One region of the Maribacter aurantiacus genome, then DNA from elsewhere that is predicted to be linked to it. Evidence: riboswitches for the same ligand, from Rfam matches in the RefSeq annotation. Region 1 holds a riboswitch; the other holds the start of a gene.
What was found. Region 1 has a riboswitch for S-adenosylmethionine ahead of FEK29_RS15265 (homocysteine S-methyltransferase family protein). Riboswitches for the same ligand answer to the same signal wherever they lie in the genome.
Positions count from the first base shown of each region.

Region 2: another riboswitch for S-adenosylmethionine. It lies ahead of FEK29_RS16945 (O-acetylhomoserine aminocarboxypropyltransferase/cysteine synthase family protein); the one in region 1 lies ahead of FEK29_RS15265 (homocysteine S-methyltransferase family protein).

Region 1 covers NZ_VBUK01000011.1:19,671-31,568, reverse strand. Annotated here, with positions in the region: gene FEK29_RS15300 (pyridoxal phosphate-dependent aminotransferase) at 1-170, opposite strand, end outside; gene FEK29_RS15295 (prephenate dehydratase) at 167-994, opposite strand; gene FEK29_RS15290 (hypothetical protein) at 1,234-1,698, opposite strand; gene FEK29_RS15285 (head GIN domain-containing protein) at 1,813-2,574, opposite strand; gene FEK29_RS15280 (acyloxyacyl hydrolase) at 2,619-3,716, opposite strand; gene metF (methylenetetrahydrofolate reductase [NAD(P)H]) at 3,946-4,899, opposite strand; gene metH (methionine synthase) at 5,119-7,815, opposite strand; gene FEK29_RS15265 (homocysteine S-methyltransferase family protein) at 7,818-8,822, opposite strand; SAM riboswitch class I at 8,916-9,041, opposite strand; gene FEK29_RS15260 (NAD(P)/FAD-dependent oxidoreductase) at 9,181-10,242, opposite strand; gene cobA (uroporphyrinogen-III C-methyltransferase) at 10,302-11,138, opposite strand; gene FEK29_RS15250 (HEPN domain-containing protein) at 11,140-11,898, opposite strand, start outside.
Region 2 covers NZ_VBUK01000014.1:57,711-69,608, forward strand. Annotated here, with positions in the region: gene FEK29_RS16920 (App1 family protein) at 1-839, shown strand, start outside; gene FEK29_RS16925 (deoxynucleoside kinase) at 946-1,560, opposite strand; gene metK (methionine adenosyltransferase) at 1,893-3,149, shown strand; gene FEK29_RS16935 (CocE/NonD family hydrolase) at 3,253-5,193, shown strand; gene FEK29_RS16940 (endonuclease domain-containing protein) at 5,590-5,928, opposite strand; SAM riboswitch class I at 6,772-6,887, shown strand; gene FEK29_RS16945 (O-acetylhomoserine aminocarboxypropyltransferase/cysteine synthase family protein) at 7,030-8,310, shown strand; gene thrA (bifunctional aspartate kinase/homoserine dehydrogenase I) at 8,372-11,758, shown strand.

The sequences.
Region 1 (11,898 bases):
ATGGCCTTTTGAACGGTTTGTATAACTGCTTCGGAAGGGGCCAGATCCGGACTTCCAATACCCATGTTTATAATGGGCCTACCTTTGGCCATAAGCCCTCTTACCTCCCTCAATTTCTTGGAGAAATAATATTCCTGAACCGATTCCAATCGTTTGGCAGTTCGTATCATAACATGGCGTTTTTATATTCTCCCAATATCTTTACCTCCTCCAACATGATATTCAAGAGTGATTTTGCTTTATCAAAATCCTCGTATTTGTTAAATGTCACATCCACAAAAAAAGAATATTTCCAAGGTGTTTCGATTACGGGGAGGGACTGAATTTTGGTCAGGTTTAAATTGCAGTCGCTCATAACGTTCAGCACTGTGGCCAAACTACCGCGTTTGTGGTCCGTTAAAAACCGTAATGACGCCTTGTTTATCTCTTCCTTGGATAGTTCCTTGTTTTTTGTTTTGACAATGATAAAACGGGTAGAATTATTTTTGATGGTCTGTATATCGTCCGCTACGATGTCCAAATCGTATAATTCTGCCGCGACCTTGGGAGCGATGGCCGCAATATGCCTTAATTTTTTATCGTGGATGCGCTTTGCCGTTTCTGCCGTATCCACATCCTCCACCAGTTTAATATTGGGATAATCCTTAAAGAACTCCTTGCACTGCAATAATGCCATGGGGTGGGAACTTACCTCCCTAATATCCTTGAATTTCTGACCTTTCAACACCATGAGATTATGATGGATATTCAGATAATATTCCCCTATGATATGAAGGTTGTTCCTATGCACCAAGGCATAGTTTGGAATGATGGACCCGGCGATGGAGTTTTCAATGGCCATGATACCCTTGTCCGCATTCTTTCTAAGTAATTCATCCACTACGGCATCAAACGAAAGACATTCTACCAAATCCACTTGCTCATCAAAATAATCCTTGGCTACTTGATGGTGGTTAGACCCTTTAATTCCTTGTATGGCTACTCTTATTGGCACGACTTTTTTCTAAAAAAAAAGTCCCGTTTTTCACGGGACCTTTCGTATTATTTTGTTTGCAACATACTACAACAGTCCCGTACTTCTCTTAAAAAAGAAGTAAAAATAAAAACCATTCCAGAAATATTGCTTTGTCATAATCTTTAAAACCGGGGCTAAAGTAATAATTATATTCAAATCTCCAAGTGAAGTCCCCAGACTTTTTTAAAAAATTAGATAAAACATTGAAAAAGTGATGCCTAAAACTTCAACGCCAACCCAACGCCTCTATCCGAGGGCACCAACCTATAAGTCGTTTTTCCCAGACTGTCGTTGAATTCCAATATGGCATCTTTCTTATTCTTATTGGCAAGGCAATAGAAGATGGATCCCACGACCGCCGTACCTGCAAAGCCAATTATTGGCGCTGTGGTGTCATTGTCATTGTTCTCATTGACCAAGTACCAAATCCCAAAACCTAGGTTGGCGGTCGCTGCCGCGAAGGTAACGCCGAATTGCTTTTTGGCCTTGGACCAATATACTTCTGAAGCGGGATTTGAATCCATGGCCATACCAAATTCCTTCCAAGTCATTTTATCCTTGTCCTGATAAAACTGATCTCCCCACATTCCTTGAAAAACGGTTATCTCTTGGGCAACGGAATTTTGCAGGGCGAACATGAGCGTCACAAAAGTTACAAACTGAAATATTTTTGATGAAATCATAGTATTTTTTTGTTTAAAGATAAATAAGAAATATTGAACAAGAATAAGTCGTGTATCCTTTAACATGTTTTTAATATGCAGATAGCGTACATCGGTTGGAAACGGGTTCCAAAACTAGTCCCTAAAGACCAACTTTCCGTTGAAGATTACAGATACGTCCACAGTGTTAGGTCGGTTATAGGAAATAACATCCCCGTACCCTCTTATGACCCCGGAAATGGATTCCTGCGGATTGACCAAGATATCATTACTTCCCCTATGATTTATGGAAACGTTTTGGGAGACCAATGCTTGCGCTTCCACCCTGGAATCCCCTGCAGCTATGTTCACATTCAAATTTTGGGTGTTTCCCCTTAATTTAAAATAGGCTATCCCGTTTACGACAATGCTGAGGTCTCCCGTATTTAGGTCTAGGTAGAATTCGCCGTCCGTAGTTTCCGCTTCAGGAACCAAAAAACTTTCAGAAAGCAACGTAAGGCTTGGATAGGAGAGCACACCATCGCTCGTTATGGCCAATCCCGTGCTACTTCTGATTTCACTGATATTGGGCGAAGTTACATATACGGTGGTTAGCCCGTACTCCCTAAAAAAATTACACCCATTTTCATTTCTAAGTATGAGTCGGTCACCCTCAACCGCAACAGATAATTCTTCCCACAAATTCTCCCCTGTCGCTACCTCCACCTTCTGGGAATCTCCTTGTTTCAAAACCAAGGCAATTTTTTCAAAAACGGTTATCTTATCGAATTCAGGCACTTCAACTTCCTCGCGTATGATTTCACCTGAAGTTTGTAAGCAATCGGGTGCATTTTCGTTACTACAAGACGTAGGCACTAAACAAATAATGAAAATATCACAAAGCAATGATGCAACCATTGCTTACATTTATTTTTTTGATAATTTTTGTTCCTAAACATTTTCTATAATCGTATTCCCATTCCAAATTCGACGGCTTCGGCAGCGGCACCATGCGATTTCAATGTAATGGCACCAAACCATTGCTTTCCAAAATAGCGTTTTAAACCAACTCTATTATACACACGTCCTTCAAAATCAAAGGGATAATACACATAATAGCCCAGCTGCGTGATAACAGACACTTTATTGATGAACAGTTCATGACCCAAGAAAACGCCAATTCGTTTGTAATCATCATCGGGCTGGACATCCATTTCGGGAAATGACGTGGCCTGAAACCGAATCAGTTCCTTCAAAAAATTCGAAAAAAACACATCGGCCCCTACCTGAATGGCACTTTTCCTTCCCAATCTTTTATCGGCATATCCAGAAAAAATAAAAAACCCATATTGTCCGGAACCTATTACATCGCTTTCGTTGAGTCCCCCGCGCAATATCAGATTATAACGGACCGGTTCCGTCACTTTTTCACGGTCGGGAGTCCTTATATAGGCCAATTCCTCACCACCGTCCAAATCATAGGTCAGCCCCAAATTGAGCGCAAAGGTATTGGTGGACGTATTGGGTGCCCTAAAATTTCCATTGGAATAATGGATGACAGAAACCCCAGTCTTCAAACCCAATCCAGAAATAATATTCTCCTTGTGATAATTGAGCATCAAGAAGGTGGAACTCAGAAAATCCGACCCATATGCGTTGTTCCTAAAGTTTTCCTCCCTGTCGTACGGTTTGGTGGTATACGCAATCCCTTGCCCGATCCTAAATTGGATGTTCCTTTTTAAGAAATAGAAATTGTAATGCGCGTATAGCCCGTAGTTCTGTCCCAAGGTTGGATTGTTCATGTCCTGATATATGAAGGAAGCCCCATAATCCGGATAATTATAGAGTTCCTCCCATTCTTTGGAACCGTATGTTTTTCGGTTATAACCTAAGATAAATCCCCCAGGGTGATTGGTAATTAAATGGGAAATGTCGGTGTTATGAAGCATAACCGAGCCATAGAACTGACTTAGGTCCAAGGTATGCTTTTTGACCTCCGCATCTTGGGAAAAACATAAAGTTCCCAAAAGGGATAAAAACAAAAAACATTTCCAATTCATGAATGGCAAAGGTAGTGAAGTTGGGGGATAGTTTTTTTTGGTTGTTCGTTAATCGTTGTTCGTTACTTGGGGTTGGATATAGGTTTCAATACGATCAATTATTGATTATTGAGCGGTAAGCGCTAAACGGTCAGTAGCTTTTTTTTGTTGGCTGTTACTAATAAAACATTTTCTACACATTACGTTTGGTATTCACCGTTTAGCGTAAAGCGCCCAGCGCTAGGCCAAACTAAAAAACCTCCCGGGCAATGGCCTTGATATTATCCGATTTTCCCATGGAATAATAGTGCAAAACGGGTACACCGGCCGACTTCAATTCCTTCGATTGTTGAATGGCCCATTCTATACCCACTTGTCGTACATCTTTGTTGTTCTGACAAGCTTCCACCGCATCAATTAAATCCTGGGGAATATCGATCCGAAACACCTGCGGCAACAATTGCAGATGTCTTTTTACCGCAATGGGCTTGATTCCCGGAATAATGGGCACGGTAATACCTAAATTTTTGGCAGCTTCCACAAATTCAAAGAATTTTTGATTGTCGAAGAACATCTGCGTCACCACATAGTCCGCCCCGGCATCCACTTTTTCCTTTAATCGTTTTAAATCGGTTTGCAAAGAAGGAGCTTCCAAATGCTTTTCGGGATATCCGGCCACGCCTATACAGAAATCAGCATTATCATCAGAGTCAATGGTTTCATGCAAATATTCCCCACGACTCAGATTCCGTATTTGGGAAACCAATTCCTTGGCATAGCAATGGCCCCCTTCCGTAGGCACAAAATATCGTTCCTCTTTCATGGAATCCCCCCGGAGCGCCATTACATTATCAATACCCAGATAATGACAATCCACCAACACATATTCCGTTTCCTCCTTGGTAAAACCGCCGCACAACAGATGCGGAACCGTATCCACATGATATTTGTGCTGGATGGAGGAACAAATCCCCACCGTACCGGGCCGCATTCGGGTCACCTTTTTCTCCAAAAGTCCGCCTTTGTCTATATATACATATTCCTCCCTGGAGGTGGTCACATCGATAAATGGCGGTTTGAACTCCATCAGCGGATCTATATTATCATACAGTTCCTGAATGCTTTTGCCCTTCACGGGCGGTATCAGCTCGAATGAGAACAAGGTTTTACCCTTGGCTTGTTTTATATGTTCCGTTACTTTCATGGGCCTCTCCCCCGCCCTCTCCCAAGGAGAGGGAGCTTAATCGGGGACTCTATTTATTATTTTAAAATTTCAACCTTCCACAATTAATATGACCGATACTTTTATTCCCTCTCTGGGGGCTAGGTGGCCTTTCATTTTTTGGGCGTTCGGGCGGGCTTTCAGCTATATATTTATAAATCTACAATTTATAAAAGATGCCGCTTCAATCCCTAACGCATATCAATCATCGGCAATATTTGGCGCGAGCCATTTTTTGGCCTTTTCCAAACTGATTCCTTTTCTTTGGGCAAAATCTGCTACTTGGTCTTCCTTAATTTTTCCCAGTCCAAAATATTTCGCTTCCGCATTGGCAAAATAATACCCTGAAACCGATGCTGCCGGCCACATGGCCAGACTGTCCGTTAGCTTTACCCCTATTCTTTCCTCTACTTGAAGTAATTCCCAAATGGTCAGTTTTTCCAAATGATCAGGACATGCTGGGTATCCCGGGGCCGGGCGTATTCCTTTGTACGATTCCTTGATCAATTCCTCATTACTTAAATTTTCATCCTTGGCATAGCCCCAATAGTTGATTCTCACCTCCTTATGCAAATATTCCGCAAAGGCCTCGGCCAAACGGTCCGCCAATGCCTTGACCATAATTGAACTGTAATCATCCAAATTCTTTTCAAATTCCGCAGCCAATTCAGCGGTACCAAAACCTGTGGAAACACAGAAAGTCCCAATATAATCCTGGACACCGCTTTCCTTTGGTGCAATAAAATCGGCCAGGGCATAATCTGCAACGCCTTCCCTGCGCTGTAACTGTTGTCTTAGTGTCCTAAACTCATAGGTATTTCCATCATCAGGATTCCTGACCTCGATATCATCAGCATTTACGGTATTTGCCGGAAACAATCCAAATACAGCTTTTGCTTTTAGCTGTTTCTTGTCTAATATATCCTTGAGCATTTTTTGCGCATCAGAAAATAAATCTCTTGCTTGTTCCCCAACCACTTCGTCGGTCAATATATCGGGATATTTCCCATGCAATTCCCAACTTCTAAAGAAAGGGGTCCAATCAATATAGGAGACTAATTTATCCAGCTCTTGATTTTCTATCACCTGTATCCCCATCATATGAGGTTCCTTTATTTTAGCGTTGCCCCAGTCGATTTGAAACTTATTCTCACGGGCCTGCACTATGGTTTTATATTCCTTCTTTACGGAACGCTTTAAAAATTTGTCCCTAAAGTCATCATAGTCTTCCTTAATTCTGATTTTGTAAGCCGCCGAAGTTTCTTTCTGTAGAAGATCGCCAACGACGGTTACGGCCCTGGAAGCATCGTTTACATGGACCACGGCCTCCGTATATTGGGGATCAATTTTGACCGCGGTATGGGCCTTGCTCGTCGTTGCCCCTCCAATCAGTAATGGGATATTAAAATTGTTTCGTTGCATCTCCTTCGCAAGATGTACCATTTCATCCAAGGAAGGGGTGATCAATCCGCTCAGGCCTATGATATCCACATTATGGTTTATGGCTTCCTGTATTATTTTTTCCGGAGGTACCATTACCCCCAAATCAATAATCTCATAATTGTTACACGCCAGCACCACACTGACAATATTTTTTCCAATATCGTGGACATCCCCCTTCACGGTCGCCATCAATATTTTTCCATTACCTTCGGAGTCCCCTTCCTGCGGATTGGCCAATTTCTCCTCTTCAATATAGGGCAACAAATAGGCAACGGCTTTTTTCATGACCCGCGCCGATTTCACTACTTGGGGCAGGAACATTTTACCGCTCCCGAATAAATCCCCTACCACGTTCATCCCGGTCATCAAATGTCCTTCAATGACTTCAATAGGTTTGTCAGATGCCTTTCTGGCTTCTTCCACATCCACTTCAATATACTGATCGATTCCTTTGACCAATGCCCTTGTAATTCGTTCCTGCAAGGGTTCCTCTCTCCAAGAATTATCCACCTTGCTTTCCTTGGCCTTACCTACAATGGATTCCGAAAATTCCAGGAGCCGCTCCGTTGCATCTTCTCGACGGTTTAACATTACGTCCTCTACGTGCTCCAGAAGGTCCTTGGGAATATCGTCATATACCTCCAACATCGTTGGGTTTACGATACCCATGTTCATTCCGGCCTTTATCGCATGATACAAAAACACCGAATGCATGGCCTCCCGAACTGGATTATTACCACGAAATGAAAAAGAAACATTACTTACACCACCACTAACACTGCAATAGGGTAAGTTTTCCCTAACCCATTTCGTAGCTTTTATGAAATCGAGCGCATTCAATTTGTGTTCGTCCATCCCCGTAGCTACTGGAAATATATTCAGGTCAAAAATGATGTCCTCTGGAGGAAAGCCCACTTGGTTAACCAGAATATCGTAAGAACGTCGGGCGATTTCAATACGTCTTTCGTAATTGTCCGCCTGACCAACTTCATCAAAAGCCATAACGATGACCGCAGCCCCATATCGCTTTATCAATTTGGCGTGATGTATGAATTCCGCTTCGCCCTCTTTTAGACTAATGGAATTAACAACACATTTACCTTGAACCACTTGCAGACCTGCTTCGATAATCTCCCATTTGGAACTATCGATCATGATGGGGACACGCGCAATATCTGGTTCGGCAATGACCAAATTCAAAAACTTGACCATGGCTGCTTTACCATCGATCAGTCCATCGTCCATGTTGATATCGATTATCTGGGCTCCTCCTTCTACCTGTTCCCTAGCAACATCCAATGCTTCTTCAAATTTTTCCTCTTTTATCAGTCGCAGAAATCTTTTGGAACCAGCTACGTTGGTCCTTTCTCCTACGTTAATAAAATTACTTTCTGGTGTAACCACTAAAGGTTCCAGACCGCTTAGTTTAAGGTATTTTTTTTGTTTGCTTTCCATATCTATACCTGCTCTACCATTAATGGCCTTGGCTTGTAATCCTTAACCAAATCAGCAATTGCTTTAATATGGGCGGGCGTAGTTCCACAACAACCCCCAATAATATTAATCAACCCTTTATCCAAATACTCCTTAATTTGACTCGCCATTTGTTCCGGATTTTGGTCGTATTCCCCAAAAGCATTGGGCAGTCCGGCATTGGGATGGGCCGAGATTCCGAACTCACTCTTCTTGGAAAGGACCTCTAAATGGGGCACTAAGTCCTTAGCTCCCAAGGCACAGTTGAGTCCTACAGTTAACAAAGGAATATGGGATACGCTAATAAGAAATGCCTCCGCGGTTTGACCCGTTAACGTTCTGCCAGATGCATCCGTAATGGTCCCGCTTATCATGATTGGAACGTCTATATTTCGTTCTTCCTTTACTTCTTCTATTGCAAATAAAGCGGCCTTACAATTTAAGGTGTCCGTTATGGTTTCTATCAACAAAACATCCACACCACCATCCAAAAGGGCTTCTACTTGTTGTTTATACGCTATGCGTAATTCCTCAAAAGTAATGGCCCTGTAACCTGAATCATTTACATCTGGGGACATACTGGCTGTTTTATTCGTTGGTCCCATACTACCTGCTACAAAGCGTGGTTTTTCTGGTGTTGTCAATGTGTATTCTTCGGCAACTTTTTTGGCGATGACGGCCGATTCATAATTAAAATCATAGACAAAATCCTCCATCTCATAATCTGCCATAGCTATGGTGGTGCTGGAAAAAGTATTGGTCTCAATGATATCCGCCCCAGCCTCTAGATATTTACGATGTACCTCCGCCAAAGCTTCTGGCTGCGTAAGGGCCAACATATCGTTATTTCCTTTAACATCTATGTGCCAATCCTTAAATCGTTCACCACGAAAATCCGTCTCTGTAAACTTGTATTGCTGCAACATAGTGCCCATCGCACCATCCAATACCAAAATTCTTTTTTGAATTTCCTCTTTTATATTGCTCATTTCTGTTTCATATTGGACGTTATAACCTCCTATTTTAAATCATTTAAATGTAACGTAAGGAATCAAGAATAGGAATTTGGGCTAGGCCTTTTGGGGTTATCTTTCCCGATGGCATTCGGGATAGAACGTAGCACCTACTTACCTACTGACCAAATCAGACTAGTCCAAGGGTTGCCAAGGCTTCAATGGGTCTATTCCCTCCACCTTTCTTGATAACAATACAGTTTTTAATAGAACTGGGGCAAAGTAACGGCTCTACCCGTTCAAAACCAAATAATCATTTTTGTAAAGACTTTTCCATAACAAAAAACCCTTCAATTAGTATTCTTGAAGGGTTCCTTAGTCGTTTCAAAAATTACTATGCTATACTTTGTACCACTTCTTTTTTAGCCTCTTTTTTGGAGCCATCAAATCCTTCTACCCCACCAACCGTAGTATATTTCATCACATATCGTTTGCCGGGATTGATGATTTGATAAGCATACTGACACATTACCGCCGCTTCATGAAAACCGGAAAGAATCAATTTCAACTTGCCCTCATAGGTATTGACATCTCCAATGGCAAAAACTCCCGGTATATTTGTCTGATAGTCCTTGGCATTGTTCACCTTTATAGCATTCTTCTCAATTTCCAATCCCCAATTTCCGATAGGACCCAATTTCGGTGAAAGTCCAAAAAGCGGAATAAAATTATCCACTTCTAGGTAGGTTTCACCCTTTTCGGTGTCGTTATGTTTGATGACAACGGCTTCCAACTTCTCATCGCCATATAATTTTTTAACCTCGGCTTCCGTGAATAATTTTATTTTACCCAATTTGGCCAATTCCGATGCTCTCTCAACAGAGTCCAAGGCTCCTCGAAATTCATTTCTACGGTGAACCAAGGATACTTCCGAAGCGACATCGGCCAAGAAAATGGCCCAGTCTAGGGCAGAATCTCCTCCACCGGCAATAACCACCTTTTTACCACGATAGACCTCCGGGTCCTTAACCATATAGGCCACGCCTTTATCCTCAAAATCCACAATATTGGAAATGGGAGGCTTTCTTGGCTCGAAAGAGCCCAAACCGCCTGCAATCACCACAACGGGTGCATGGTGCTGTGTACCTTTGTTCGTGGTAACTATATAGGAGCCATCTTCTTGTTTGTCCAAGGTTTCCGCCCGTTCTCCCAAGGTAAATCCGGCTTCAAATGGCTTTATCTGTTCCATAAGATTATCCACTAATGTACCCGCCAATATTTCCGGAAAAGCTGGAATATCATAAATCGGTTTTTTGGGATAAATCTCCGAGCACTGACCACCAGGCTGTGGCAATGCATCGATAAGATGGCATTTTAATTTTAGCAGTCCTGCTTCAAATACGGTGAATAATCCTGTTGGGCCTGCACCTATGATTACAATATCTGTTTTTATCATACTTCTTAATTAGGATTTAGTGGTTAGGAGTTAGCTGTTTAGGCAAAAAAATCTTTTATCTATTCACTTAGAACTTTTAACTCTTTACTATCTACATATCGTTTTTTTATTTCGATAAGCTTTTGCCGATGTCCAACCACTTCACCAATAATAATGATGGCAGGATTGGACAACCTATTCTTCTTTACTTCGTCTTCTATATTGGAAATAGTCCCTACCGCTATTTTCTCTTCCTTCCAAGTACCATTTTGGATAATGGCAATAGCTGTTTCGTCCTTCCCTTCCTTTTTAAAAAAAGAAACAATTTCGGGTAACTTGGACATTCCCATGAGAATGACAACCGTAGCATTACTTTTAGCTGCCAAGGCTACGTCTCCTGATAATTTATGCTGTTTTGTAGTTCCCGTAATGACCCAAAAACTCTCCGAAGCCCCTCTTTTAGTAACTGGGATATTTTGATAGGCCGGCACACTTAAACTGGACGAAATTCCGGGAACCATTGCCGTTTCCAGACCGTGGAAAGCTGCAAATTCCATTTCCTCGGCCCCTCGTCCAAAAACAAAGGGATCACCCCCTTTTAACCGGACTACGTGTCCGTGGGATTTTGCTCTGGAAACAATCAACTCATTTATTTGGTCCTGTTGATAGGTGTAACAACCTTTTATTTTTCCAACGAATATCCTTTCTGCCTTTGGGGCATATTTTAAAAGCTCTTCGTTAACAAGAGCATCATACAAAACTACATCGGCGCTTTGAAGGGCATTTATTGCCTTTACGGTAATCAATTCAGGGTCACCTGGTCCTGCTCCCACAACAGTTAACCTCCCCCCCGTTTGGAAGGGAGTGTTTACTGCCGCTGCGATTGTTTTTTGATTGGGTTGTTTGTTAAACTGCATTTTAAACTTGCGCTAATTCTCGTTCCCTATACTTTTCAACGGTTTCTAAAAACAATCTTGCATTTTTCAAATAGGAAGTCGCAAATTCTTTCGTGGGCTCATTTTTGTTGATTTGCAAAACCATGTTCTCAAAACCACCCGAAACCTCGATTCTACCATTGGCAACAAACTTCTCATCGAAATCCTTGATAATACTGGCGTGGGTGTTCACTTTGGTATTTTCTGACGTCAATAAGGCCTTGGCCGAATTAACCATAGAGGAATAAGCATAATAAATACTGGCCGCCCATTTTTCCTCCTCAAATTTCTCCTGGGCATTCTGAATCTTTTCCTTACTTTCAAAAAGCAATGTCGCAATCAAATCGATGACTACCCCGGCACATTCTCCCACACCGATAGCTTTCTCATATCTTTCGGTATTTCCCCAATCAACAAAATCATCGGCAGTTAGATCATCGACATTGGATAAATGGGTCAAGAAATCGTAGAAATACATTTGTCCTTTTCCGGCATAATAATCGGGAAAGGATTTTCCATTGCCGTTAGCATCAAAATCGTCCAATATCAATCGTAAGGCTTCAGGTCCTCGCTTACTAGGCACCTTAACTACTTTATCCGCAAACCGTCCATTTCCATTTCCATCGTTTCCACCTCCCAATAATACCTGTAAGGCAGGGGCCACCAATTTATCTTTAGTTCTAACGGACATACCCTGGAAACCAATATTGGCCATATTGTGCTGTCCACAGGCGTTCATACA
Region 2 (11,898 bases), on a different contig from region 1:
AGACCGATGAGATTAAAAACACCCCAATACGAATTGCCATTGGCGATACCATCATCCTTCAAGGAAAGACGGACCATGAAGGATATTATTTGGTGAACGAGCAAGTGGAGAACCTTTCTGAATATGTGAACGAGGAAGGGTGGGTGAAATTTGAAATCTCCTTTCAGGACACCAAACTAAAAAGGGAAATAATAAACCAAAACCGCTTTCCCGGGGAAATGTTGATTCCCAGTGCTAAGGCAAAATTTGGGGTCATTAGTGATATTGATGATACCATCTTGCATACGGGCGTGGTCTCTTCCTTAAAGTGGGAAGTGATTATCAATACCATGTTTAAAAGGGCGACAAGCAGAAGGCCCTTGGAAGGGGCGGCGGAATTTTATCATCTACTTCATCAAGGCAAAGCTGAGGAAGAGGCGAACCCTATTTTCTATGTAAGCCATAGTCCTTGGAACCTATACCGATATTTGGAACTTTTTCTTACGATCAACAAATTCCCAAAAGGTCCCATTTTACTGCGAAGTATGTCCAGTTTTACCCGAAGAAAACGAAGTGAGAAACCCCAAAAGCAAAAGGAAATCACGGGAATCTTAAATACTTATCCGCAGCTTTCCTTCATTCTAATTGGAGATAGTGGTGAAAAGGACGCGGATATTTACATTGAAATTGCAAAGTTGTTTCCCAACCGGATAAAGGCCATTTACTTGAGGAGTGTATCGGACGGCCGAAGAATGGCCAGGGTATCCAATTTGTTCTCGGCCCACAAAAACATTCCCTTTTTAATGGTGAACAAAACGGAAGAAGCCATAGCCCATGCAAAAGAACAAGGTTTTATTTAATTGGCACCGCCAAAGGGTTTTATTTACCGAGGCCTGACCCGAAATTAGAAGGTCGCTTACTACGAATGCCTTGTGGCCTAGCCCTAGGTAGTCTACTTGAGAGGGTTTAAAATAACCCGTTTATTTCCGCATCGATTTTGTTAATTACTTTACCAAGATCCTCGGGTTTGTCCACGAAGTCAATTTCGTCCACATCAATGATCAACAATTTACCTTTATCATAACCGTGGACCCACGCTTCATAGCGTTCGTTCAATCGGCTTAAATAATCAATCGAAATACTGTTTTCATAATCCCTGCCTCGTTTGTGTATCTGTTTTACCAAATTGGGTATGGAACTTCTAAGGTAAATAAGCAGTTCAGGGGGTTCCACCAAAGATTCCATCAATTCAAACAGACTGGAATAATTTTTAAAGTCCCTATTGGTCATAAGGCCCATGGCATGAAGGTTGGGTGCAAAAATATGGGCATCCTCATAAATGGTACGGTCCTGTATGACGTCCTTACCGGTTTCCCGGATCTGGACAATTTGTCTGTACCTGCTGTTTAGGAAATAGATTTGAAGGTTAAAGCTCCAACGTTCCATTTGGGTGTAAAAATCATCGAGGTAGGGGTTGTCCACAACGTCCTCAAAATGCGCTTCCCACTTATAATGTTTGGCCAGTAATCTTGTCAATGTGGTTTTACCTGCTCCAATGTTTCCTGCTACGGCAATGTGCATTTGGTGTTATTTAACGGTTAGTTGTTCTGAAAAAGTTGTAGCGTACAATATACGAAGTATATTAACTTTCAGAAAAAATAGTAGTTGAAATGCCTACAATATTTTTATTTGATAAAATGCAGAAAATTAGGTTGTAAAACGCTTAATCTAACTTTGATAATTAAACTTTTTGAATAACTTTGGCCCATAAATAAAGAGGAAGGATTTGACTGATTGCAACCTCGTTAAAAATGCTAAAGCAGTTTTGTGTCGGGAACGTTTCCGGCGCTCTCCTGAGAAACAATACCTCCTTTAGTCGGGCAACTTCCAAATCCTTTTTAAAAGAAAAAGAAATGGCGTATTTATTTACATCGGAATCCGTTAGTGAAGGACATCCGGATAAAGTGGCAGATCAAATCAGTGATGCCCTGTTGGATCATTTTTTGGCTTTTGACCCAGAAAGTAAAGTGGCCTGTGAAACCTTGGTTACTACGGGTCAGGTAGTATTGGCTGGAGAAGTGAAAAGCCATACCTATTTGGACGTGCAGAATATTGCAAGGGAGGTCATCAATAAAATAGGATATACCAAAGGCGAGTACCAATTTAGTGGCGATTCCTGTGGCGTAATTTCCTTGATTCATGAACAATCCCAAGACATCAATCAAGGTGTGGACAGGGGTTCCAAAGAGGAACAGGGAGCCGGGGATCAGGGGATGATGTTCGGTTATGCCACAAAGGAAACGGAGAATTACATGCCTTTGGCCTTGGACATTTCCCATAAAATATTGCACACCTTGGCGGAACTTCGTAGGGAAGGGAAGGAAATAAAATACTTAAGACCGGATGCCAAGGCACAGGTAACCATCGAGTACTCGGATGAAAATGTACCGCAACGTATCGATACCATTGTGGTGTCCACCCAGCACGATGCCTTTGATTCCAACGATGAGGCTATGCTGTCAAAGATTAAATCGGACATCATATCCATCCTTATCCCTAAGGTGAAATCCCAATTGCCTGAGGAAATTCAGCAATTGTTCGATGACCAGATTACCTATCATATCAATCCCACGGGAAAATTCGTCATCGGTGGGCCTCATGGGGACACCGGTTTGACCGGAAGAAAGATTATCGTGGATACCTATGGAGGCAAGGGAGCCCATGGTGGAGGAGCCTTTAGTGGTAAGGATCCCAGCAAGGTAGACCGTAGCGCGGCCTACGCGGCGCGTCATATAGCCAAAAATTTGGTTGCTGCCGGCGTCGCCGATGAAATTTTGGTTCAGGTAAGTTATGCCATTGGGGTAGTGGAACCTACGTCCATTTTTGTGGAAACGTATGGAACGTCCAATGTCAATTTGAGCGACGGTGAAATTGCCAGAAAAGTAAGGCAATTGTTCGATTTAAGACCTTTTGCGGTCGAGGAACGCCTAAAGCTTAGAAACCCCATTTATTTGGAAACCGCTGCCTATGGTCACATGGGTAAGGAATCCAAAAAAGTGATCAAAGTTTTCGAATCCCCGTATAACGGTCGGGTTGAAATGGAAGTAGAATTGTTTACCTGGGAGAAATTGGATATGGTGCAGGAGGTAAAAGTCGCCTTTGGGCTATAACAAATTTTCAATACTATTTACATAAAGGAGCCATATATGGCTCTTTTTTATTTTCAGGAATAACCATTCTTTCCTAGCTTTAAGGACAATTAATTCAACCATAATGAAATCTACCTTAAAGTATCTACTGACATTGTTCATTATTACTTCCTTTGCGTATTCCTGCAAAAGAACGAACCAAACTACGGAGACCATTGAGGTTTCGGATACCTATGTAGCCGACAATTACACCAAAAAGGAGGTGGATATTGAAATGCGTGACGGTATTAAGCTACACACCACCATTTATTCCCCTAAGGATACTTCCGTAAAATATCCTATCATTATGCAACGCACCCCCTATAGTTCCAGACCCTATGGTGAAGGTCAGTTCAAGGAAGCTATCGCACCCAATAAGCATATGATGAAGGAGGGGTATATCGTGGTATATCAAGACGTGCGGGGCAGGTGGTTGAGCGAGGGCCACTATGAAAATATGCGGGCCTTTATTCCCAATAAGAAATCGGATCAAGACATCGATGAAAGTTCAGACACCTACGATACTATAGAATGGTTGGTGAACAATGTGGAAAACAACAATGGCAGGGTAGGAATTTGGGGCATTTCCTATCCCGGGTTTTATTCCACCTATGCCACGGTGGATGCGCACCCGGCTTTAAAGGCGGCTTCGCCCCAGGCGTGTATCGGCGATTTCTTTTTTGACGATTTCCACCACAACGGCGCCTATTTGTTGAGTTATTTTAGGGCGACGAGCGTTTTCGGGACGCCTAGGCCCAATGGGGATCAGCCCATTGATACGGCATGGTATGACCTTCCGGACCTGGGAACGGAAGACCAGTATCAGTTTTTTCTGGATGCAGGGCCCTTAAAAAATTTAGATCGATTTTTTGAGTACGAAACCGGGGATACCCCAAGGATGGCCATGGACGGCCAGACGGACGATTTCTTTTGGAACGAGTTAAAGGAACATCCCAATTACGATGAGCTTTGGCAAAGCCGGGGACTTATCCAACACTTGAAGGATGTAAAAAACCATGTAGCTACCATGATTGTTGGGGGTTGGTTCGATGCCGAAGATTTGTACGGTCCCTTGGAAACCTACAAAAACATTGAAAAGTATAATAAGGACAACTACAACACCATGGTATTTGGTCCTTGGGACCATGGCGGATGGGCCAGAAGCAGGGGAAAGAACATCGTAGGGAATTATTATTTTGGGGATGGTATTTCCGAATTTTTTCAGGAAAACATTGAGACGAAGTTTTTCCATCATTTTCTCAAAGGCGATGGAAGCATGAATAGTGGACTCCCCGAAGCCTATGTCTTTGATTCCGGTAGGAAGGAGTGGAAACAATACGATACCTGGCCACCTGCCGGGGTCGAGAAGCAGGATATGTATCTGAGCGAAAATCAGGAATTGACCACGGAGAAGCGGGGCGAAACAGGAATACAGTTCGTTAGTGATATTAAAAAACCGGTACCGTATTCGGAGGATATTAAATCGGTTTTCACCCCTAGAAAATATATGACGGACGATCAACGATTCGCCGCAAGAAGGTCGGACGTATTGGTTTTTGAGACCGATGTTTTGACAGAGGACCTTACCTTGGCAGGCGATATTATGGCGAATTTGAATGTTGCCACCACGGGAACGGCTGCGGATTGGATCGTAAAAGTAATCGATGTGCACCCTGCCGATGCCGAAAATCATGAGGAGATGCAGGACCATCTTAAAATGAGCAACTACCATTTGATGGTGCGTAGTGAGGTATTAAGGGGAAGGTTTCGGAACAGTTTCTCAGACCCGGAACCCTTTGTGCCCAATGAAAAAACGGCTGTAAATATTAAGCTTCAGGATGTATTCCATACAATCAAAAAGGGACACAAATTACAGATTCAGGTGCAGAGCACCTGGTTTCCTTTAATAGATTTGAACCCCCAAACGTATGTGGAAAATATTTTTAAGGCGGATGAAACCGACTTTAAGACCCAGACCCATACGGTTTTCACGGATTCCAAGATTGAGTTTACGGTATTACCGTAAGTATTTCAATCCCTCCGATCCGATACTCCGTATCGCGCCACCTCCCTTTACCAAAGGGAGGAGCTTTTTTTGGAACTTAAATTTTCACTTGTTTACTATAAAATTTGCTCCCCTCTTTTGCAAAGAGGGGTGATTCAGCTTTGCTGAATCGGGGAGATTGATTTTTGGTTTGATTTTTTCAATCCCTCCGACCCGATACTCCGTATCGCGTCACCTCCCTTTTCCAAAGGGAGGAGCTTTTTTTGGAACTTAAATTTTCACTTGTTTGCTATAAAATTTGCTCCCCTCTTTAGAAAAGAGGGGTGATTCGGCCATGCCGAATCGGGGAGATTGGTTTTGAGTACAATATTTTCAATCCCTCCGACCCGATACTCCGTATCGAGCCACCTCCCTTTTCTAAAGGGAGGAGCTTGTAAAGTTATTTTTGATTTCTTCTAGTACGGATGGTAAATTTTCAAATACCATTTTGTTTTCAAATCGGATTACCTTCAAACCAAGATTCTCAATGTGCTCGGTCCGTTTTTCATCATGGGTGTGGGCCACTGGATTCATGTGGACTTGCCCATCCAATTCAATGATTAATTTTTCAGAAGGGCAATAAAAATCCACAATGAACCAGTCAATACTGTGTTGCTTGTGGAATTTTCTACCTTCCAATTGTTTTGCTTTCAGATGTTTCCATAAAAAGGCTTCGGCAGAAGTTAACTTTTTTCTAAGCTCTTTTCTTCTGTCCAAAAATTCCTTGCGGTTATGGTGTTTATTAGGCACAACTAAAAATACTAATAATTTGCTCCCCTCTTTAGAAAAGAGGGGTGATTCGGCGTTGCTGAATCGGGGAGATTGACTTGTTTGTTCAAAAATTTCAATCCCTCCGACCCGATACTCCGTATCGCGCCACCTCCCTTTGAAAAAGGGAGGAGCTTTTTTTGGAACTTAAATTTTCACTCGTTTATTATAAAATTTGCTCCCCTCTTTAGAAAAGAGGGGTGATTCGGCGTTGCTGAATCGGGGAGTTTGGTTTTGAGTTTATATTTTCAATCCCTCCGACCCGATACTTCGTATCGTGCCACCTCCCTTTACTAAAGGGAGGAGCTTTTTTTGGAACTTACATTATCAACTTGTTTAGTATAAAATTTGCTCCCTTCTTTTTTAAAGAAGGTTGATTCGGCCATGCCGAATTGGGGAGATAGGGATTTAGGTTAATATTTTCAATCCCTCCGACCCGATACTTCGTATCGCGTCACCTCCCTTTTCCAAAGGGAGGAGCTTTTTTTGGAACTTAAATTTTCACTTGTTTGCTATAAAATTTGCACCCCTCTTTTGCAAAGAGGGGTGATTCGGCCATGCCGAGTCGGGGAGATTGGGATTTTAATTAATATTTTACAATCCCTCCGACCCGATACTCCGTATCGCGCCACCTCCCTTTTTTAAAGGGAGGAGCTTTTTAAGGTTTGCCATAAAGGGAAAGAGGTTTAAACCTATCGTTTCACTAGGGTTTTGTTAAATTTTTGGATTTGATTAGGATTTTAAAAGTTCCTGCCCTTATATTTGCCCCGTTAAGTTCAAACACGTATTGAATAGTTATCAAGAAAGGTGGAGGGATTGGACCCTTTGAAGCCTTAGCAACCCTTGTTCACCCGATTATCGGAAACAAGAAGGTGCTACATTCTACCCCGTTTGGGGAAGGATAACAGTCATCGAAATTTCTTCGATTCACTTTCTTATAACTTTTTGATTTTATCGAACCGCATCGTCGGCAGGTTCGGGTTTGGCTTTTTTAATCAATTTATGATGTCCGCGATCAATCAAGGACTTAACCATTAAAAAACAAAAATCATGAGCAATCAAAAATTAGCAACGAACGCACTTCATGCCGGGCATGACACTACACAATCCGCAGGTACTAGGGCCGTACCTATCTATCAGACATCGTCGTACGTATTCAATAACACCCAACATGCGGCCAATCTATTTTCCTTGGCCGAATTGGGCTTTATTTATACCCGCTTGAACAACCCTACCAACCAGATTCTTCAGGACCGTTTGGCCGCTGTGGAAGGTGGTATCGGTGCGGTGGTATTCTCCTCGGGAACGGCTGCCATTTCTACGGGGTTGTTGACGCTTTTAAAGGCCGGGGACCATATTGTAGCCTCCAGCAGTTTATATGGGGGTACGTTCAACCTGTTGAATGTGACGCTCCCACGTTTGGGAATCCATACGACCTTTGTAGATGCCTCAAAACCCGAAAATTTTGGGAAGGCCGTAAAGGAAAATACCAGGGCTATCTTTGTGGAATCTTTGGGAAATCCAAAACTGGACGTTCTCGATTTAAAGGCTATATCCAAGGAAGCCAAAGCAGCGGGCGTTCCGTTCATCGTGGATAATACGGTAGCCACTCCGGCATTATTAAACCCCATTGAACATGGCGCCAATTTGGTCATCCATTCTTTGACAAAATACATTGGGGGTCAGGGTACATCTTTGGGCGGTGCCATTATCGATGCGGGTACTTTCGACTGGGCCAATGGAAAATTCCCGGAATTTACGGAACCTTCCGCAGGGTATCACGGTTTAGTATATCATGAAGCCTTGGGAGCTGCAGCCTTTACCTTTAAACTGATTTTGGAAGGTCTTAGGGATTTTGGCGGTGCTTTGAGTCCGTTCAATGCCTTTCAAATTATACAGGGATTGGAAACCTTACCCGTGCGTATTAAGCAACATAGTGCGAATGCCTTGGAGCTTGCAGAATGGCTGCAAAGCAGGGACGAGGTCGCTTGGGTAAAATATCCCGGATTAAAGGGCGACGATTATTATGATTTGGCCCAGGAATACCTGCCCAAAGGCCAAAGCGGCTTGGTTACCTTTGGGGTTAAAGGAGGATTTGAAGCGGCCAAAAGCGTGACCGATGCCACCAAAATATTCTCGCTTTTGGCAAATATTGGCGATACAAAATCCCTCATTATCCATCCGGCGAGTACCACACATCAGCAGTTGACGCAAGAACAGCAACTGGGTGCGGGCGTTTCTCAGGATTTGATCCGACTTTCCGTTGGCCTAGAGGATATAGAAGATTTAAAGGCCGATTTGGAACAGGCCTTTGCCGCAGCCAATATCTAGCGGTAAAAGAAACGAGTCAATACACGGCAAAACGCTGATAAATAGATAATTTTGGCATCCTATGCTACATCATTTACATATAAGGGAATATACCACGCTTTCTGGAGTAACCCAGGATATAGAACTGTCCTATGAACTGTTTGGGGCCAAGCTCCATACGGCTCCCATAATTTTGGTGAACCATGCCCTCACGGGGAATTCCAACGTTACGGGAGAAAACGGTTGGTGGTCTGCCTTAATCGGCGATGGAAAATGCATCGATACGAAAAAGTATACCATCCTTTGTTTTAACATCCCCGGAAACGGATACGATAAGTTTGTCATTGAAAATTATAAGGATTTTGTGGCCGGGGATATCGCCCGCATTTTCTTGTTGGGGTTGGAAAAACTGAACATTAAAAAGCTTTTTGCCATCATCGGGGGTTCTTTGGGAGGGGGTATCGCCTGGGAAATGGCGGCCATCAATCCCAATTTGACGGAGCATCTGGTTCCAGTGGCGTCTGACTGGAAATCGACCGATTGGCTCATCGCCAATTGTCAGATCCAGGAACAGTTTCTGGTGAATTCCAAACAGCCCGTACACGACGCCCGTATGCACGCCATGTTGTGCTATCGTACCCCCGAGTCCTTCAAGGAGCGGTTTAAACGCAGTACGAACGAGGAGCTTCAGGTGTTCAATGTGGAAAGCTGGCTGATGCACCACGGGGAAAAGTTACAGGAACGCTTTCAATTATCGGCCTATAAACTGATGAACCAATTGTTGAAGACCATCGATGTGACCCGAAACGGCGAAGAGAACTTCATCAAACTTCAAAATAGTGCTACCAATATCCATATCATTGGGGTGGATTCCGACCTGTTTTTTACGGCGAAGGAGAACAAGGATACCTTTAAACAGTTGGCCCAGGCCAATAGTAACGTAACCTATGGCGAGGTACAATCGCTCCATGGTCATGATGCCTTTCTGATCGAGTTCGAGCAAATGGAAAAACTGCTGAGTTCCATTTTCAATACAAATGGAAAATCGGGAAAGGTAAAAGTCTTGAAATTCGGGGGGAAGTCCTTGAGCAACGGAGAGGGATTGGAACGCGTGTTGGACGTCATCGTTTCCAAAGTGAAGTCAGGCGAGAATATTGCCGTGGTGTTATCCGCACGTGAAAAGGCGACCGATCAATTGGAAAGTCTGTTGGATAAGGCCGCCAAGGGAAAACCGTACAAGGAAGATTTCGAGGCACTGGAAAATTACCAACAGCATACGTACTGCAATGTAAACCTTTCCAAGGAGTTCAAGAGCTTGGCCAAGTTGTTCGAAGGGGTTTCCTTATTGGGCGATTATAGTGCCAAGATTAAGGATGAGGTTTTGGCGTATGGGGAATTGATTTCGGCTAAATTGGTGACCAAACTTTTGATCGGTAAAGGCATTAATGCCCGATTTTTGGATTCACGGGAACTCATTACCACCGATGCCACTTTTGGGGATGCCAAAGTCTTGGAACATGTTTCCAAGGAAAAGGTGTTGTTGAAGTTTGCGGAATTGCCCCACGATGCCGTTCCCATCATTACGGGTTTCATTGCCGCTACCGAGGACGGGGAAACCACTACGCTGGGAAGGAACGGCAGTAATTACAGCGCCGCCCTTTTGGCCAATTTCTTGGATGCCGAAGAGTTGCAAAATTATACGCATGTCGATGGAATTTTTACTGCCAATCCGGATTATGTGAAGGAGGCCAAGCGAATCAGCAACTTGAGTTATGCAGAGGCGAACGAGATGGCCAACTTTGGAGCCACGATTTTGCATGCCAAGACGATTATTCCGTTGATTGAAAAGAACATTCCGCTACGGATTTTAAACACTTATAACGACGATAACGAGGGCACGCTGATCAGTGCCAAGTCCAGCAAAGAAGGTATCCGTTCCATTTCGGTCATTGAGGATGTGGCCTTGATCAACCTGGAAGGGCGCGGTTTGTTGGGGAAAGTGGGTATTGATGCCCGTATCTTCAAGACTTTGGAGGCCATCAACATCAGTGTAAGCATTATTTCCCAGGGTTCTTCGGAGCGGGGAATCGGTTTGGTGGTGAAGCGCGACAAGGCGGAACGCGCCAAGCGAGCCTTGGAGAACGAGTTTTCGAGCGATTTCCAGAGTCAGGACATCAATATGATCAAGGTGGTAGCCGACGTATCGGTCATTTCCGTGGTAGGTCAGGATTTGAGCACCTTCCACAAACCTTTCAATGCCCTTATCAAAAACCAGATCGTACCGCTGTTGTTCAACAATACGGTATCGGGTAAAAACGTGAGTTTGGTGGTGCGGAAATCGGACTTGACCAAGGCAGTAAACGTGATGCATGGGCAGATTTTCGGGGTGAGCAAAAAGGTAAATCTGGCGGTTTTCGGTCACGGAAACGTTGGAGGAACACTGATCGACCAGATCTTGAAATCGGCCAAAAATATCGAGGCCCGAAAAGGTATCGATTTGAGAGTCTTCGCCATTGCCAATTCAAGAAAGGTATTGTTGGACGCTAACGGGGTAACAGGTCGATGGAAGACCAACATCCAAAGCAAGGGAAAATCCTATGAGGTCAAGGATGTCATCGAGTTTGCCAAAAGCAATCATCTGGAAAACCTGATCGTCATCGACAACACCGCTAGTCGGGATTTTGTGGCCCATTATTTCGATTTTGTGGAGAACGGCTTCGATGTTGTTTCCTCCAATAAAATTGCCAATACCCTTGGATTCGATTACTATCAATTATTGCGTGAAGAATTGGACAAACACCAAAAGCAATACCTGTACGAGACCAATGTAGGTGCTGGCTTGCCGCTGATTGATACCATAAAATTATTGCATTTGTCGGGCGAAAATATCACCCGTATCAAAGGCGTATTTTCAGGGTCTTTGAGTTATATTTTCAATACCTTTTCTGAGGTGGATGCCCCATTTTCCTCCATTATAAAGGATGCCAAACTAAAAGGCTTTACGGAACCTGACCCTCGGGAAGACCTTTCCGGGAACGATGTGGGCCGAAAGCTGTTAATTCTGGCAAGGGAATTGGATCTGAGCAACGAATTTACTGATATCAACATTGAAAACCTGATTCCGTCGACCTTGGAAAAAGGAGATGTGAATTTCTTTATGGAGCATATGGAGGTGTTGGACGATACCTTCAACGAAATCAAAAGGAACCAAAAACCGAACCATGTATTGCGCTATGTGGGCGACCTACATGGGGATTTGCAAAAGGAAAAAGGTATCTTGGATGTGAAACTCGTTTCCGTACCCAAGGAAAGTGCCTTGGGGCAGGTAAAAGGGTCTGACTCCATCATCGAAATTTATACCGAGTCTTACGGTGAAAACCCCTTGGTCATCCAAGGTGCCGGTGCAGGTGCCGCGGTGACCGCCCGTGGGGTTTTTGGAGATATATTACGGATTGCGGAGAAAAGCTGACTTTTAAGGAGAAAAGGAAAAGAGAGAGGAGAAAAGAGAAAAGAGAGAAGAGAGAAGAGAGAAGAGAAAAATGGAAATTGAAAAATGAAAAGTGTTTTTTTGCTAATTGCTAATTGCTAATTGCTAATTGCTAATTGCTA